2 regions of the Stenotrophomonas sp. YJH_SMC_123 genome follow, and region 2 is predicted to be linked to the other one. Evidence: predicted binding sites of a transcription regulator. Region 2 holds the regulator's gene; the other holds the start of a gene.
What was found. The regulator FliA, encoded in region 2, starts transcription of late flagellar genes. The targets are predictions, from matches to a motif close to TAAAGTTTNNCNNNCNNNGGCCGATAA.

Region 1 (7,240 bases), on a different contig from region 2:
CGCCATCGGAGGAGGAGGACGGCTGCTCGCCTTCCTCGCCCAGCTTGGCGATGCCATGGGACAGGTAATTGACCACGTCCAGACGGGTCACGTCCTGCTGGTTGAGGTAATAGACGGCATGGGAGTCCTTTTCGCCGAAGATGGCGACCAGCACGTTGGCGCCGGTGACCTCCTTCTTGCCCGAGGACTGCACGTGGTACACGGCCCGCTGCAGCACGCGCTGGAAGCCCAGGGTCGGCTGGGTATCACGGCCGTCATCTTCGGCCAGGCGGGACACGGAAGCCTCGATGGCCTGCTCCAGCTCCTGGCGCAGGCGTTCGGCGTCGGCACCACAGGCCTTCAGTACGGCCTGGGCGGACGGGTTGTCGAGCAGTGCCAACAGCAGGTGTTCGACCGTCATGAATTCATGCCGGGCCTCACGGGCGCGCTTGTAGCACTGGCCGATGGTGTGTTCGAGGTCTTTGCTGAACATGGATTACTCCGGCGGCAGATGGGGACAATATGCGGCCTGACTACGCGATTTCCATCACCCTAGCGGATTGCTGCGTTCAGATGGCGTTAGCAGTGCAGATCGCTTGATCTTCATTCACTCCAGGACAGCCCACCCAGCATGAGCGAACCCTACCTGAGCCGCTGGCGATTGCGGCGTGATGGCGCGGCCATCGAGACGCCCCACGCCCAGCTCTGGCCGGTGCTGACCGCCGACGGCGAACCGGCGATGCTGAAGGTCAGCAGCGAAACCGAGGAGCAGAACGGCCATCGCCTGCTGCGCTGGTGGGACGGCGATGGTGCCGCCCGCCTGCTGGCCCACGAGGGGCCGGCGATCCTGATCGAGCGTGCAGACGGCGATTCGCTGCGGCAACGTTCGATCGGGGGCGACGATGATGCCTGTACCACGATCCTGTGCCAGGTCCTGCGGCAGCTGCACCGGCCACGGAGCGCGCCGCCAGCGGAACTGGTCTGCCTGCGTACATGGTTCGCCGACCTGCTGCAGCCAAGGGCCACGCTGCCGCCACTGCTGGAACAGTGCAGATCACTGGCGGAGCGGGTGTTGCGGGAAGAACACGAGATCCGGCCGCTGCACGGCGACCTGCACCACGACAACGTGCTGGATTTCGGCGCGCGTGGCTGGCTGGCGATCGACCCGAAGCGGCTGCTGGGCGACCGCGCGTTCGACTACACGACAATGTTCAGCAACCCGGACCTCTGTGGCCCGGGCATCCATGTGGCCACCCGGCCCGAGCGGTTTGCCGCCCGGCTGGAACAGGTCAGCGCGCTGGCTGGGCTGGAACGGGCGCGCCTGCTGCGCTGGATCGCCGCCAGCGCGGCACTGTCGGCCGTGTGGTTCCGGGACGATGGCGACCCCGCCGACATCGACGAAGCGGTGGCGCGGATGGCGCTGGAGGCGTTGGCGGAGGCGTGACCTCCGCGCGTGGTGGGCGCACTCCATCCGGGATCATTGCGCCGGGACGAAAAGCAGCCGAGCATGGGCTCGGCTCTACAGGTTTCTGCCTTGGTAGGTGCCCACCTTGGTGGGCACGCCGTGTCCGGAGTCGATGTACCCGGACGAGGATCGGCAGCCGGTCAGGCCTTTTCCATCGTGCACAGCAGCGGGTGCTGGTTCATCCGCGAATACTCGTTGACCTGGGCAACCTTGGTCTCGGCGACCTCGCGGGTGAACACGCCGCAGACCCCGCGGCCGCGGGTATGGACGTGCAGCATCACCTGCGTGGCCTTGTCCAGGTCCATGCTGAAGAACTGCTGCAGTACATCCACCACGAAATCCATCGGGGTGTAGTCGTCGTTGAGCAGCATCACCTGGTAGAACGGCGGCGGCGCCACTTCCGGGCGCGCGGGCTCCACGGCAACGCCGTGCTCGTGATGGGAATCGGGGGAGGACTCATGGGGCATCCATCCATTATAGAGGTTGCACCGCGCCTGCGTCGGCCCGCCGCAGATTGGACGGCACGCACGCCCAACGTCACAATTGCAGCTTCTTTCAACACTGCTTCACAGGATCTTCATGAAAAGGACCCTTCTGCCCGCCCTGCTGATCACCCTGGCCGCTGCCGGTGCTGCCACCGCCGCGCCCCAGGCCGACAAGTCCGTGGCCCGCCACCTGGACAAGCTGGGTTACACCTACGAGGTCGACGAGGATGGCGACTACCGCATGGTCTTCGACGTCGAGGGTGACCGCACCCAGATGGTCTACGTGCGCTCGGCGGTGGAAGACTTCGGCAGCCACAACATCCGCGAGATCTGGTCGCCGGCCTACAGCGCCAAGACCAAGCAGTTCCCGGTGGCCGTGGCCAACCGCCTGCTGGAAGATTCGCAGGACGCCAAGATGGGCGGCTGGGTAAAGCAGGACACCACTGCCATGTTCGTGGTGAAGATCGACGCCGATGCCACCGCCGACCAGCTCAGCGACGCCATCGATGCGGCCATCCGCACCGCCGACGCGATGGAGCTGGAACTGACCAAGAAGGACGAGTTCTGAGTTGAACGCCACGCCGGACCCGCGCTGGGCACCGCACGCCACCGTTGCCACCGTGGTGATCGACGGCGGCCGCGTGCTGCTGGTCGAGGAGACCATTGACGGCCGCCAGGTGCTGAACCAGCCGGCCGGCCACCTCGAGCCGGGCGAAAGCCTGGCCGAGGCCGCCCTGCGCGAGACCCGCGAGGAAACCGGCTGGACGGTGCAGCTGACCCACTTCATTGGCTGCTACCAGTGGACTGCCGGCGACGGCACGGCCTTCCTGCGCTTCTGCTACGCGGCGCGCCCGGTTTCGCACGATCCGGCGCAGCCGCTGGACACCGGCATCGACCGCGCGCTGTGGCTGACCCCGGCCGAGCTGCAGGCCGCCGGCGAGCGCCAGCGCAGCCCGCTGGTGTGGCAGGTGGTGGCGGATTACCTGGGTGGCCAGCGCCACCCGCTTTCGCTGGTCCGGGAGGTCGCATGAGCACTCCGCGTGTGATGGTGGGCGTCTCCGGCGGCGTCGATTCCTCGGTCGCCGCCTGGCGCCTGGTACAGCAGGGCGAGGCCGTGGCCGGCCTGTTCATGCAGAACTGGGCCGACGATGGCAGCGGTGATTGCCGTGCCGAGGATGACCGTCGCGACGCGGTGGCCGTGTGCGGCCTGCTGGGCATCCCGTTCCACTTCCGGGACTTCTCCAGCGAGTACTGGCAGGGCGTGTTCGAGCACTTCCTGGCCGAGTACGCGGCCGGCCGCACCCCGAACCCGGACGTGCTGTGCAACCGTGAAGTGAAGTTCAAGCATTTCCTGGACGCCGCCCGCGAGCTGGGCGCCGAGCGCATCGCCACCGGCCATTACGCACGGGTGGCCCAGCGCGGCCACCAGTGGCTGCTGCTGCGCGGCGCCGATCGATCCAAGGACCAGAGCTACTTCCTGCATCAACTGGGCCAGGAACAGCTGGCAGCCACCCTGTTCCCGATCGGCGACCTGGAAAAGAGCGACCTGCGCCGGATCGCGCGCGACGTCGGCCTGCCGACCCACGCCAAGAAGGACTCCACCGGCATCTGTTTCATCGGCGAGCGCGACTTCCGCGAATTCCTCGGCCGCTACCTGCCGGCCAAGCCCGGCCAGATCCTCGACCCGGCCGACGGCAGCGTGATTGCCGAACACCCGGGCGTGTTTTATTTCACCCTGGGCCAGCGCGAGGGTCTGAACATCGGCGGCGTGCGTGGCCGCCCGGCCGCGCCGTGGTACGTGGTTGGCAAGGATGTGGCCAGCAACGTGCTGTACGTGGACCAGGACCGCGACAGCAAGTGGATGCTGTCCGACCGCCTGCGTTCGGAAACCGCGCACTGGATCGCCGGCTCACCGCCGGCACGGCGCTTCGAATGCACCGCCCAGACCCGCTACCGCCAGCCCGACGAGCCGTGTACGGTCCAGGTGCTGGACGATGGCAGCGTGCTGGTCACCTTTGCGCGCCCGCAGCGTGCCGTTACCCCCGGTCAATCGCTGGTGCTGTATGACGGTGATGTGTGCCTGGGCGGCGCGGTGATCGCCGCCACCGATGCGCCGCTGGAACAACGCCTGCGCACCACCCCCTCCCCTTTTGAGGTAATCGCTGCATGAGTTTCACTGTCGACGACCGCGTCCTGGCCTTGGCCGGCATTGCCCAGGCCCTGCAGCAGGTGCGCCGCATCGCCGATACCGGCCATTCCGACGCCGCCGCCGTGCGCACCGCCGTGGACAGCGTGTTCCGCGTGGATGCGTCCTCGCCGCAGGCGGTGTTCGGTGACCGTCATGCACTGAAGTCCGGCCTGCGCCTGCTGCACAACTACTTCCGCAGCCAGGGCCAGGACCCGATGCTGCCCAAGCTGGCCCTGTCGGTGCTGCAGCTGGAGCGCCGCTTCGTGCAGGATGGGGCGACCGTGAACAAGGTCGCCTCGGGCATCGAGCGCGCCCAGCGCCAGGCCACCGAACTGGGCGACAGTGGCCACCCGGACGTACTGGCCAACCTCGGCGGCCTGTATGCCGACACCATCAGCCACCTGAAACCGCGGGTGATGGTGCAGGGCAACCCGCACTACCTGGGCCAGGCCGGCGTGGTGGCGGAGATCCGTGCCCTGCTGCTGGCCGCGGTGCGTTCGGCGGTGTTGTGGCGCCAGCTGGGCGGCAGCTACTGGGACTTCCTGTTCAGCCGCAAGGCGATGATCGAGGCCGTGGACCGCCTGCTGGCCTGAGGGTGTGGGGTCAGAGCCCTTTTCCATGGAAAAGGGATCCGACCCCGTTGCGCCTGCCCAAGGGGTCGGATCCCTTTCCGGCACGGAAAGGGCTCTGACCCCGAGGCCGCCAAGGTGCCGGAAAACCGGCGCATTCAGAATGCACTTCGAGGCACATCGACGTTAAAGAGAAAGGGGGTACGGCCGATACATCCTCCGTGCACCTCCCGAGAACGTCCATGTACTCACGCATTTTCATCCGTCTGGCCGCCCCCCTGGCTCTGACCCTGCTGCTCCCCTTCGCCATCGGTTTCGAATGGCCGGCCGCCCTGCGCTGGGCGATCCTGACCACGATGACGCTGAGCTGGCTCGGCTTTGCGTGGTGGACCACCCGCGCACAGGCACATCGTTCCCCCGAGCACGCCCGTGTCCTGCGCGAACAGGACCAGCTGCTGACCGAGCTGCGCAACTTCGTCGGCAACGAGATCGACGGTTCGCGTGGCGAAGTGGAACGCGCCCGTGACCTGATCCGCCAGGCCGTCTCCAGCCTGGGCGGCAGCTTCGATGCCATGAACCGCAAGTCGCGCCAGCAGAGCCAGGCCCTGTCGCGCATCGTCGACCGCGCCGGTGATGAAGGCAATGCCGGCCTCGACGTCGCCCGTTTCGCCCAGCACGCCAGCCATCGCATGGAACAGCTGGTGGAAGCGCTGGAACAGGTGAGCGGCCAGAGCAGCACCACCGTGCAGCACATCGACCAGATGGCGCAGCACCTGGATGGCATCTTCGCGCTGCTGGAAGACGTCAAGTCGATCGCCGACCAGACCAACCTTCTGGCGCTGAACGCGGCCATCGAAGCGGCGCGCGCCGGTGAAGCCGGTCGTGGCTTCGCCGTGGTCGCCGACGAAGTGCGCAACCTGTCCGAGCGCTCGACCACCTTCAACGAGCAGATCCGCAAGCTGGCGCACAGCTCCAAGGACGCCATCGCCAAGGTGCGCGAGACGGTTTCGCACATGGCCTCGCGCGATATGGACCGCTCCCGCGAAGCCCGCCAGGAAGCAGCAGCGATGCTCGACAACGTCGCGCAGATCAACGCCTCGCTGGGCGACGGCATGCGCGAAGTGTCCGAGTGCGCCCGTGCGATCGATGGCAGCGTGGCCGAAGCCGTGCGTGCCCTGCAGTTCGAAGACATCGCCACCCAGGCGCTGGGCGGTGTGCACACCCACCTGGACCGCCTGACCGCGATCAACCGCGAAGCGGTGGCCCTGCAGGAACTGCTGCACCGCAATGGCGGCGTGTTCGACGAAGAGATCGCCAGCGCCCTGCAGCGCACCGGCAATCGCCTGCGCGAGCTGCGCAGCGAATGGGAACGCCCGCCGCACAAGCCCGTCGCCCAGCAGAGCATGGGCGCCGGCACCGTCGAGCTGTTCTGATCCTGATGTCCGCTGCCCTCGCCGGCAGCCCGCAAGGCCCCGGTTCGTCCGGGGCCTTTGCCTGTAACCTGCCATTGGATGCATCCTGTACGCGCACCATGACCCTGATCCGCGCCCTGCCCGCCCTCACCGACACCGAGCGCCCGCGCAACGCGAGCGTGCGTGAGCAGCTGCAGCGGCTGGAAGACGTGGCCCGCGAGGAACTGCTCGAACTGCAGCAGCTGGCCGATGCGCGCCCCACCCCCTCCCGAGCCGACGATGAACTGCTGGGCCTGGCATGGGACCTGGGCCTGGATGGCGAAGCCCTGAAGTAGATCCACGTCCTGCGTGGATGGGCCGTCGTGATATCTGCACCTCTGCTTTGGCTGTCGCCTTTTAGGATTTGTTGCATAGCCTGAGGAAGGGGACGAGGACACACTGCCCACTCCCCCTGTCTCTCTGGCCTCCGCATGACGTTCAATCTGGAAGAAGCCCGCGAGGCTTTTGAGCAATTCCTTATGCTGATGGACGGCCAGATAGAATGGCTGGTCGCGCAGGCTCAAACGCATGGCATTGAACTGGATGGCAGCCCCGAAAGCCTCGACAGGCTGGAACGCCTCCATGACTTGATGGCAGCCACGCTGTCTGAGGACGAGCGGGACTCTCTGAGGGTCGTGTTCGCCCGATATCTAGGGGAGACCGTCAGGCTGGTGCACGGTGGGAAGTGGGCCCTGCCACTTGATGACCCTAAGGACATCCACTTCAACAGGCCCGTCATCATTGGGCACTCACGCTACCCCCTGTGTGAATTCAGTCCCATCCATGCGATTCACGCCTACTCGCTTCGCCGCCGCCCGGGGCTGATCAGAAGCATCGTAGCCAGCAGCGTTGATCCGCAGATCCTGGACCTAAGCGATCTCGCCGAAGAAGGTTGACCCAAGTCGCCCCCGAGAAACGCACGACCTGCTGCACGGACTCGCCCCCCTCGCGGGGCCGGCCACGGCTGCCCATGGCATGATTGCCCGGTCCCGTTCATGGAAGACCGATGGCCATCGCCCTGATCGCAGTGCTCCTGTTCGAAGCCGTCCTTCTGATGGCCTGGGTGGCCGGCTATTTCAGCTGGGTCATCACCCTGTTCAACG
Region 2 (7,240 bases):
CGGTCGGCAATCGTGTTGAGCTGGCGCTCGGCACGGGCGATCTGCTCCTGGTTGTGCACCGACACGGGCATGCGCATCTGCGAGGCCATCGACGGCAGCAGCGTCGGGTCGTGCGAGGGCGCCGGCGCGGACGGTCCGATCTTGGTGCCGGACTTGATCACCGACGGGCTGTCCCAGCCGCCACCCTGCACCTGCTTGTTGCCCACCTGCACCGGATTGATCGTGCGCGGCGCGCCACCGAAGGCATCGGTGAGCGCGTCGGCCATGATCCGGTACTTGCCCTCGTTCACCGACGAGATCGCGTACATGACCACGAAGAAGGCGAGCAGCAGCGTCATCAGGTCGGCATAGGGGATCGCCCATGCTTCGTGGTTGGCGTGCTCTTCGTGGTGCTTGCGGCGGGCCATGTCAGTGCAGGAAGCCGGAGAGGTTGGTTTCGATGTTGCGCGGGTTCTCGCCCTGGGCGATCGAGATCAGGCCTTCGATGACCATTTCGCGGTCGCGCGTGTTGTGCGAGATCACGCTCTTGAGCTTGGCGGCGATCGGCAGGAACAGCAGGTTGGCCGAGGCGATGCCGTAGATCGTGGCGGTGAACGCCGCAGCGATGCCGTGGCCGAGCTTGCTCGGGTCGGCCAGGTTCTTCATCACCGCGATCAGGCCCAGCACGGCGCCGATGATGCCGAGCGTCGGTGCGTAGATGCCCATCGCTTCGAACACCTTGGCGCCGGCCTGGTCCTGGTGTTCCTGGCTGCCCAGTTCGATTTCCAGCATGTGCCGCATCGATTCGGGCTCGACACCGTCCACCAGCAGCTGCAGGCCCTTGCGCAGGAACGGGTCCTGCTGCGCTTCCACCTGCGATTCCAGGCCGAGCAGGCCCTGGCGGCGGGCGATGTTGCTCCACTCGACGATCTGCTGGATCAGTTCGCGGCGATCGCTGTGCGGCGGGCGCACGACCCAGCGCACGATCTTGAACGCATGCTTGAACACCGCCGGCGAGGTGTGCAGCAGGATCGCGGCAACGGTGCCGACGATGACGATCACGAACGCCGCAGGCGACCACAACGACGCCAGGCCGGCGCCCTTGAGGATGCTGCCACCGACCAGCGAGGCCAGGGCGAGAAAGAGTCCAATGAGGCTGAGTCTATCCATGGATCCGGTATCGGCTTGTATGAATGGGACTTGAGACACCGGTACGGGCTACTGGTGCGACTTCACGGTTTTACGGGTTCAGCAAGCGGGTCAGTCGTGCGGGCTGCGCAGGCCATCCACATCCAGGATCAGCGCCATGCGACCATCGCCGATCAAGGTTGCACCGGCGTAACCGCGCAGGCCGCGCAGGGCCTTCGGCAGTGGCTTGATGACCACTTCCTCGCGCCCACGGACCTGGTCCACGACCAGGCCGAAGCGCGCTTCGCCGGCCTGCAGCACCACGATGGTCAGCAGGGTCGATGCGGCCGGCGTCACATCCAGCCACTGCCGCAGATCGACCAGCGGCAGCGTGTGCGAACGGCGGTCGAGCACGGCACGGCCATCGAACCAGCCCAGCGAGGTGGGCGGCGCGTGCAGCACCTCCATCACGCGCGCCAGCGGCAGCGCATAGACGTCCTCGCCGGCCTGCACCAGCAGGGTCGGCAGGATCGCCAGGGTCAGCGGCACGCGGATCAGGAAGCGGCTGCCGCGGCCCAGCTCCGACTGGATCTGGATCTGCCCGCTGAGTTCGCGGATGCGCGACTGCACCACGTCCATGCCGACGCCGCGCCCGGAAATATCCGTGACCTGCTGCTTGGTCGAGAAGCCGGGCAGGAACACCAGGTGCAGGCACTCCTCGCTGCTCAGGCGGGCGGCGGCTTCCGGATCGATCAGGCCCTTCTCGCGTGCCTTCGCGCGCAGCTTTTCCGGATCGATGCCGGCGCCATCGTCCTGCACCTCGATGCTGACGTAGTCACCTTCCTGCTGCGCCGACAACCGCACATGGCCCATGCGCGGCTTGCCCTGCGCTTCGCGCAGGTCGGGCATTTCCACGCCATGGTCGATGGCGTTGCGGACCAGGTGCACCAGCGGGTCGGCCAGCGCTTCGACCAGGTTGCGGTCGAGCTCGGTTTCGGCGCCGATCAGCTCCAGGTCCACTTCCTTCTTCAGCGAGCGGGCGACGTCGCGGGCGACCTTGGGGAAGCGCGAGAATACCTTGCCCACCGGCTGCATGCGGGTGCGCATCACCGCCGACTGCAGGCGCGCGGTGGCGATGTCCAGGGTGGACACGGCGCGGTCCAGCTCCTCGTCGCGCAGGCGCGCACGCAGGGTCTTGAGCCGGTTGCGCGACAGCACCAGTTCGCCGATCAGGTTGACGATCGCATCCAGGCGCTTGGTGTCCACGCGCACGGTGTGTTCGGCTTCGGCCAGCGGCTTGGCGGCCGGCTTGGCCACCGGTGCCGGTGCGGCCGCCGGGCGCGGGGCGGCGATCGGTGCCGGCGCCACCGCAGCTGCGGGCCTGGCGCCGGGTGCGGCGCCGCCGTGCAGCTGGTCGAGCAGGGCTTCGAACTCATCTTCGCTGATCAGGCCGTCGTCGGCCTTCTTTGCCGGCGCCACCGCAGTCGGTGCGTTGCCACCGTGCAGCTGGTCGAGCAGCGCCTCGAACTCGTCGTCGGTGATCAGGTCGCCGGCACCGGCCGCCGGTGCGGCGGCAGCGGCGGCAGGCGCTGCTGCACCTCCATGCACGTCGAACTGGGCGATCAGGTCCGGCGGTGCATAGCCCGGCTCGGTGCCGGAAGACACGGCATCGAGCATCGACTGCAGGTAGTCCAGCGATTGCTGGGCGGCGTCGAAGTGATGGGCCTGCAGCACGGCCTGGCCGGCACGTGCAGCGCCCAGCGCTTCTTCAGCGGCGTGGCACAGCTCGACCATGGCGGTGACACCGAGGAAACCCGCGCCGCCCTTGAGCGTGTGGTAGCCCCGGAACACCGCGTTGAGCTGTTCGGTGTCCTGCGGTGCCTGCTCCAGCGACACCAGCTGTTCGCCGAGGCGATCCAGGATTTCCTGTGCCTCGATGATGAAATCGGCAGTGATGTCGTCGGATACCGCGCTCATGCTTACAGCCCCAGATCCGACAACAGGTCGTCGGCGTCGTTCTGCGAGACCGCGTGGCGGTCCAGTCCCTTCAGTGCCGGCCCGGCCAGTTCCGGGTCGGTGCGATGCTGTTCCGGCGGCAGGCCGAGCGCGCCGAAGCCTTCATGCACGCGGCGGACGATGCCGACCACGCGACGGATGATCTGCCCGGTCAGGTCCTGGTAGCTCTGGGTCAGGGCGATCTCGGTCAGGTTGTGGCGGATGCGCTCGAGCTGCACGTCCTGGCCTGGCTGCAGGCCTTCGGCGCGCAGCTGCTCGGTCAGGCTGCGGCATTCCTCGGCCAGGTCCAGGGTGCGGTGGGTGGCCTGTTCGGTCATCGCCACCACGTGGTCCAGACGTGCGCACGCATCGTCCAGTTCGCCGGCCTCGCTGGGCACGGTCGGCAGTTCGCCCAGGGCCTGCCCCAGCTCGCGGGCCAGCCGCGAGAGGCCGCTCATCATCGGCTGCGTGCGCAGCGCGACCAGTCCGTCGATGCGTTGCCGCCAGGCGGCTTCGTCACCGGACTCCAGGGCATCCAGGGCTTCCTGCAGGCGCAGGGCGAGGGCGTTCTTGTCGACCGTGGTATCCATCAGGCGCTGGCCGCCAGGCGTTCGAAGATCTTGCCCAGCTTCTCTTCCAGCGTCTGCGCGGTGAACGGCTTGATGATGTAGCCGTTCACGCCGTTCTGGGCCGCTTCGATGATCTGCTCGCGCTTGGCTTCGGCGGTGACCATCAGCACGGGCAGGGTCTTCAGCTTGGCGTCGGCACGGATCGCCTTGAGCAGTTCGATGCCGGTCATCACCGGCATGTTCCAGTCGGTGACGACGAAATCGAAGGGCTGGCTCTGCAGCAGCGACAGCGCGGCATGCCCGTCCTCGGCTTCGGCGGTGTTGGTGAAGCCCAGATCGCCCAGCAGGTTCTTGACGATTCGACGCATGGTCGAGAAGTCGTCGACGATGAGGATGCGCATGTTCTTGTTCAAAGCAGAGTTCCTTTGTTGTTCATTCCGGGCGGCCGGGGGCAGTCGCCTCGGGGATGTTCATTCTTCCAGGCCGGCGTCGACGGCCTCGAAAATCTTCAGGCGGCCGCGCAGGCGCAGCACGGCCTGGCCATGGATCTGGCAGACCCGCGACTCGCTCACGCCGAGCACCGCGCCGATCTCCTTCAGGTTCAGCTCCTGCTCGTAGTACAGCGAGAGCACCAGCTGTTCGCGCTCGGGCAGGTGGCCGATGGCCTTGCCCAGCTCACGGCCGAACTCGCCGCGCTCCAGCACCTGCTGCGGGGTCGGGCCGCCCTGGGCGACGGTATCCAGTTCGCCCTGGTCTTCGATGCGCGACTCCAGGCTCAGCACCTGGCCACGTGCGGCGTCTTCCATCAGCCTCAGGTACTCGGGCAGCGGCATCTCCATCGCGGCGGCCACTTCGGTGGCGCTGGCGGCACGGCCCGTGCTCTGTTCCAGGCGGCGGATGGTGGCGGCGGCGTCGCGTGCACGGCGGTGCACCGAGCGCGGCACCCAGTCGCCACGGCGGATCTCGTCGATCATCGAGCCGCGGATGCGGATCGAGGCATAGGTCTCGAACGAGGCGCCCTGGTCGGCGTCGTAGCTGCGCGAGGCTTCGATCAGGCCCATCATGCCGGCCTGGATCAGATCATCGACTTCGACGCTGGCCGGCAGGCGCGCGGCCAGGTGGTGGGCGATGCGTCGCACCAGGTCCGAATGCTGGGCGATGACCTCGTTGGCCGCCGAGCGCTGGACTTCCCTGTACTGGTGGGCTGCGCCTTTCATGCGGCCACCCCACGCTGCTTGAGGATGCGTTCGAGGAAGAACTCGACGCCACCGCGCGGTTCGGTCGGTGCCTGCCAGCGCGCGGTGCGGCGTGCGATCTCGGTGATCGCCAGCGCCGACGGGCTGGACGGATAGGCCTTCACCACCGGCTGCTGGCGCTGCACCGACAGGCGCAGCCAGTCATCCTGCGGCACGCAGCCCAGGTAGTTCAGCGAGACATCGGCGAGGAACTTCTCGCAGACGCGGGTCAGCTTCTCGTACAGCACGCGGCCCTCGTTCGGGTCGCGCACCATGTTGGCCACCACCTGGACGCGGTCCACGCCGCGCTCGCGCGACAGCACCTTGATCAGTGCGTAGGCGTCGGTGATCGAGGCCGGTTCGTCACAGACCACCACCACGGTGTCCTGCGCGGCCTGGCAGAAGGTCAGCACGCCGTCGGTGATGCCGGCGGCGGTATCGACCACCATGATGTCCAGCTCGCGTTCCAGTTCGGAGAACACGTTGACCAGGCCGACATGCTCGGCCGGGGCAAGCTCGGCCATGTGCCGGCGGCCGGAAGCGGCCGGGACCACCAGCACGCCGTTCGGGCCTTCGACGATGACGTCGTCCAGCGAGCAGCGGCCGGCCACCAGGTCGGCCAGCGTAAAGGTGGGGTTCAAGCCCAGGATCACGTCGATGTTGGCCAGGCCGAGGTCGGCGTCCAGCAGCAGCGTGCGCTTGCCCATGCCGGCCAGCGCCACCGCCAGGTTGGCGGACACATTCGTCTTGCCCACGCCGCCCTTGCCGCCGGTCACCGCGATGGTGCGCACAGGGCCGAGCGGCTCGCTGCGGGTGGCCGACAGCGGGAAGGTCTTGGTCAGCTTGGCGTACTCACGCGACGGCATGGTTCAACTCCGGGTTGCAGGGCATATCGGCCGCTCGGCGCAAATCTTCAAGGCGAAGTACAAGATTGGCTGCACTGGCCCGGTGCAGGTCCTCCGGGACGTCCTGGCCATCGGTCACCCAGGTGATCGGCAGGGCGTGGTCCACGGCCACCGACAGGGCGTTGCCGAAGCGGCCGGTCTCGTCCAGCTTGCTCAGCACCAGGCCCTGCAGGTTGGCCGCACCGAAGCGGCGCACCACCTCGTCCATGTCGCCGAAGCTGGTGTTGGCCGGCAGCACCAGCAGGGTGCGCACCTGGCGCGCGGCGCGCAGCCACTGCAGCTGGGCGGCCAGGGCACGGTCGCGCGGGCCCAGGCCGGCGGTATCGATCAGCACCAGCTTGTAGTCCTTCAAGCGTTCCAGCAGCTGGTCCAGGTCGGTGCCGCTGTTGGCCTCGTGCACGGCGATGCCGAGCTGGCGGCCGTAGCCATACAGCTGTTCACGGGCGCCGATGCGGGTGGTGTCGGTGGTGACCAGGGCGACGTCACGCGGGGCGTGCTTCTCGGCGAAGCGCGAGGCCAGCTTGGCGATGGTGGTGGTCTTGCCGGCGCCGGTCGGGCCGACCAGCGCGATCACGCCGCCTTCTTCCAGCGGGTCGACCGGGGCGATCGGCAGCTTGCGCGAGATCAGCCCCAGCATCAGGCCGCGGCCACGATGGGCTTCGGTTTCCAGCGGGATCTGCATGGCCACGTCGCGGGCCAGCCCGGCGTCGAAACCGTACTCGTCCATCAGGTCCAGCGCGGTGGCGCGCACCGGGCTGCCACGCAGGCGCTCATCGGTGAAGCGGTTCATCTCGCGCTCGATCACCTGGCGCATGCCGGCCACTTCCTGGCGCAGCTGGCGGATCTCGGCGTCGTCCTGGGCAACCACGGTCAGCGTCGGTGCCGGGGCCAGCATGGGGGCCGGGCTGGCCTCGATAGCGGCTTCGACCGCTGCCGGTTCGCTGGCGGCGATCCCGGGCTGCGCGTCGATCACGGCAGCGGTCGGCAGCGGCGGCGGCAGCACGGCCGGGGCCACGCTTTCGTGATGCGCCTCGTGCGGCGGGTCGATCTGGAAGCGCGCGCGGTTGGCCGGCACGGTGGCGGCCGGTGCAACGATGGCCTCGGCGAACGGGGCGAAGATCTGGTCCGGCGGTGCCGGTTCGTTGACGGCGGCGCGGGCCAGGGTGGCGGCGAAGCCGGTGCTGCCCCGGGTCGGCACGATCTCGTCGGCGCTGTCCAGGGTGCGGCCGGTGGCACCGACGGCGGCGCGGGCGAGGGCGGCCACTGCCGAGGTGGTGGCCGCGACCGGTTCCGGCGCCGGGGTGCTGCTGCGGCGGCGGGTGACGGCGGCGATCACCGCGTCGGCGGCGGTGCGCGGCTTGGGTGCCGGCGGCGGTGCGACGTCACGGCGCGAGGCTTCCAGTGCACGCTGCACGGCGCTCTCGTCGTA

Region 1: a site for FliA is predicted at 4,874-4,900, ahead of AC5P5W_RS16720 (methyl-accepting chemotaxis protein). Genes of this name have one in related genera too.

What each region holds. Positions count from the first base shown of each region.
Region 1 covers NZ_JCAFRM010000008.1:22,105-29,344, reverse strand. The annotation lists gene clpA (ATP-dependent Clp protease ATP-binding subunit ClpA) at 1-472, opposite strand, end outside; gene AC5P5W_RS16750 (APH(6) family putative aminoglycoside O-phosphotransferase) at 611-1,423, shown strand; gene clpS (ATP-dependent Clp protease adapter ClpS) at 1,585-1,911, opposite strand; gene AC5P5W_RS16740 (hypothetical protein) at 2,024-2,497, shown strand; gene AC5P5W_RS16735 (NUDIX hydrolase) at 2,499-2,960, shown strand; gene mnmA (tRNA 2-thiouridine(34) synthase MnmA) at 2,957-4,099, shown strand; gene hflD (high frequency lysogenization protein HflD) at 4,096-4,710, shown strand; gene AC5P5W_RS16720 (methyl-accepting chemotaxis protein) at 4,929-6,119, shown strand; gene AC5P5W_RS16715 (hypothetical protein) at 6,218-6,433, shown strand; gene AC5P5W_RS16710 (hypothetical protein) at 6,569-7,033, shown strand; gene AC5P5W_RS16705 (hypothetical protein) at 7,144-7,240, shown strand, end outside.
Region 2 covers NZ_JCAFRM010000013.1:26,025-33,264, reverse strand. The annotation lists gene motD (flagellar motor protein MotD) at 1-407, opposite strand, end outside; gene AC5P5W_RS20205 (flagellar motor protein) at 409-1,149, opposite strand; gene AC5P5W_RS20200 (chemotaxis protein CheA) at 1,240-3,084, opposite strand; gene AC5P5W_RS20195 (protein phosphatase CheZ) at 3,087-3,692, opposite strand; gene cheY (chemotaxis response regulator CheY) at 3,692-4,084, opposite strand; gene AC5P5W_RS20185 (RNA polymerase sigma factor FliA) at 4,142-4,888, opposite strand; gene AC5P5W_RS20180 (MinD/ParA family ATP-binding protein) at 4,885-5,772, opposite strand; gene flhF (flagellar biosynthesis GTPase FlhF) at 5,759-7,240, opposite strand, start outside.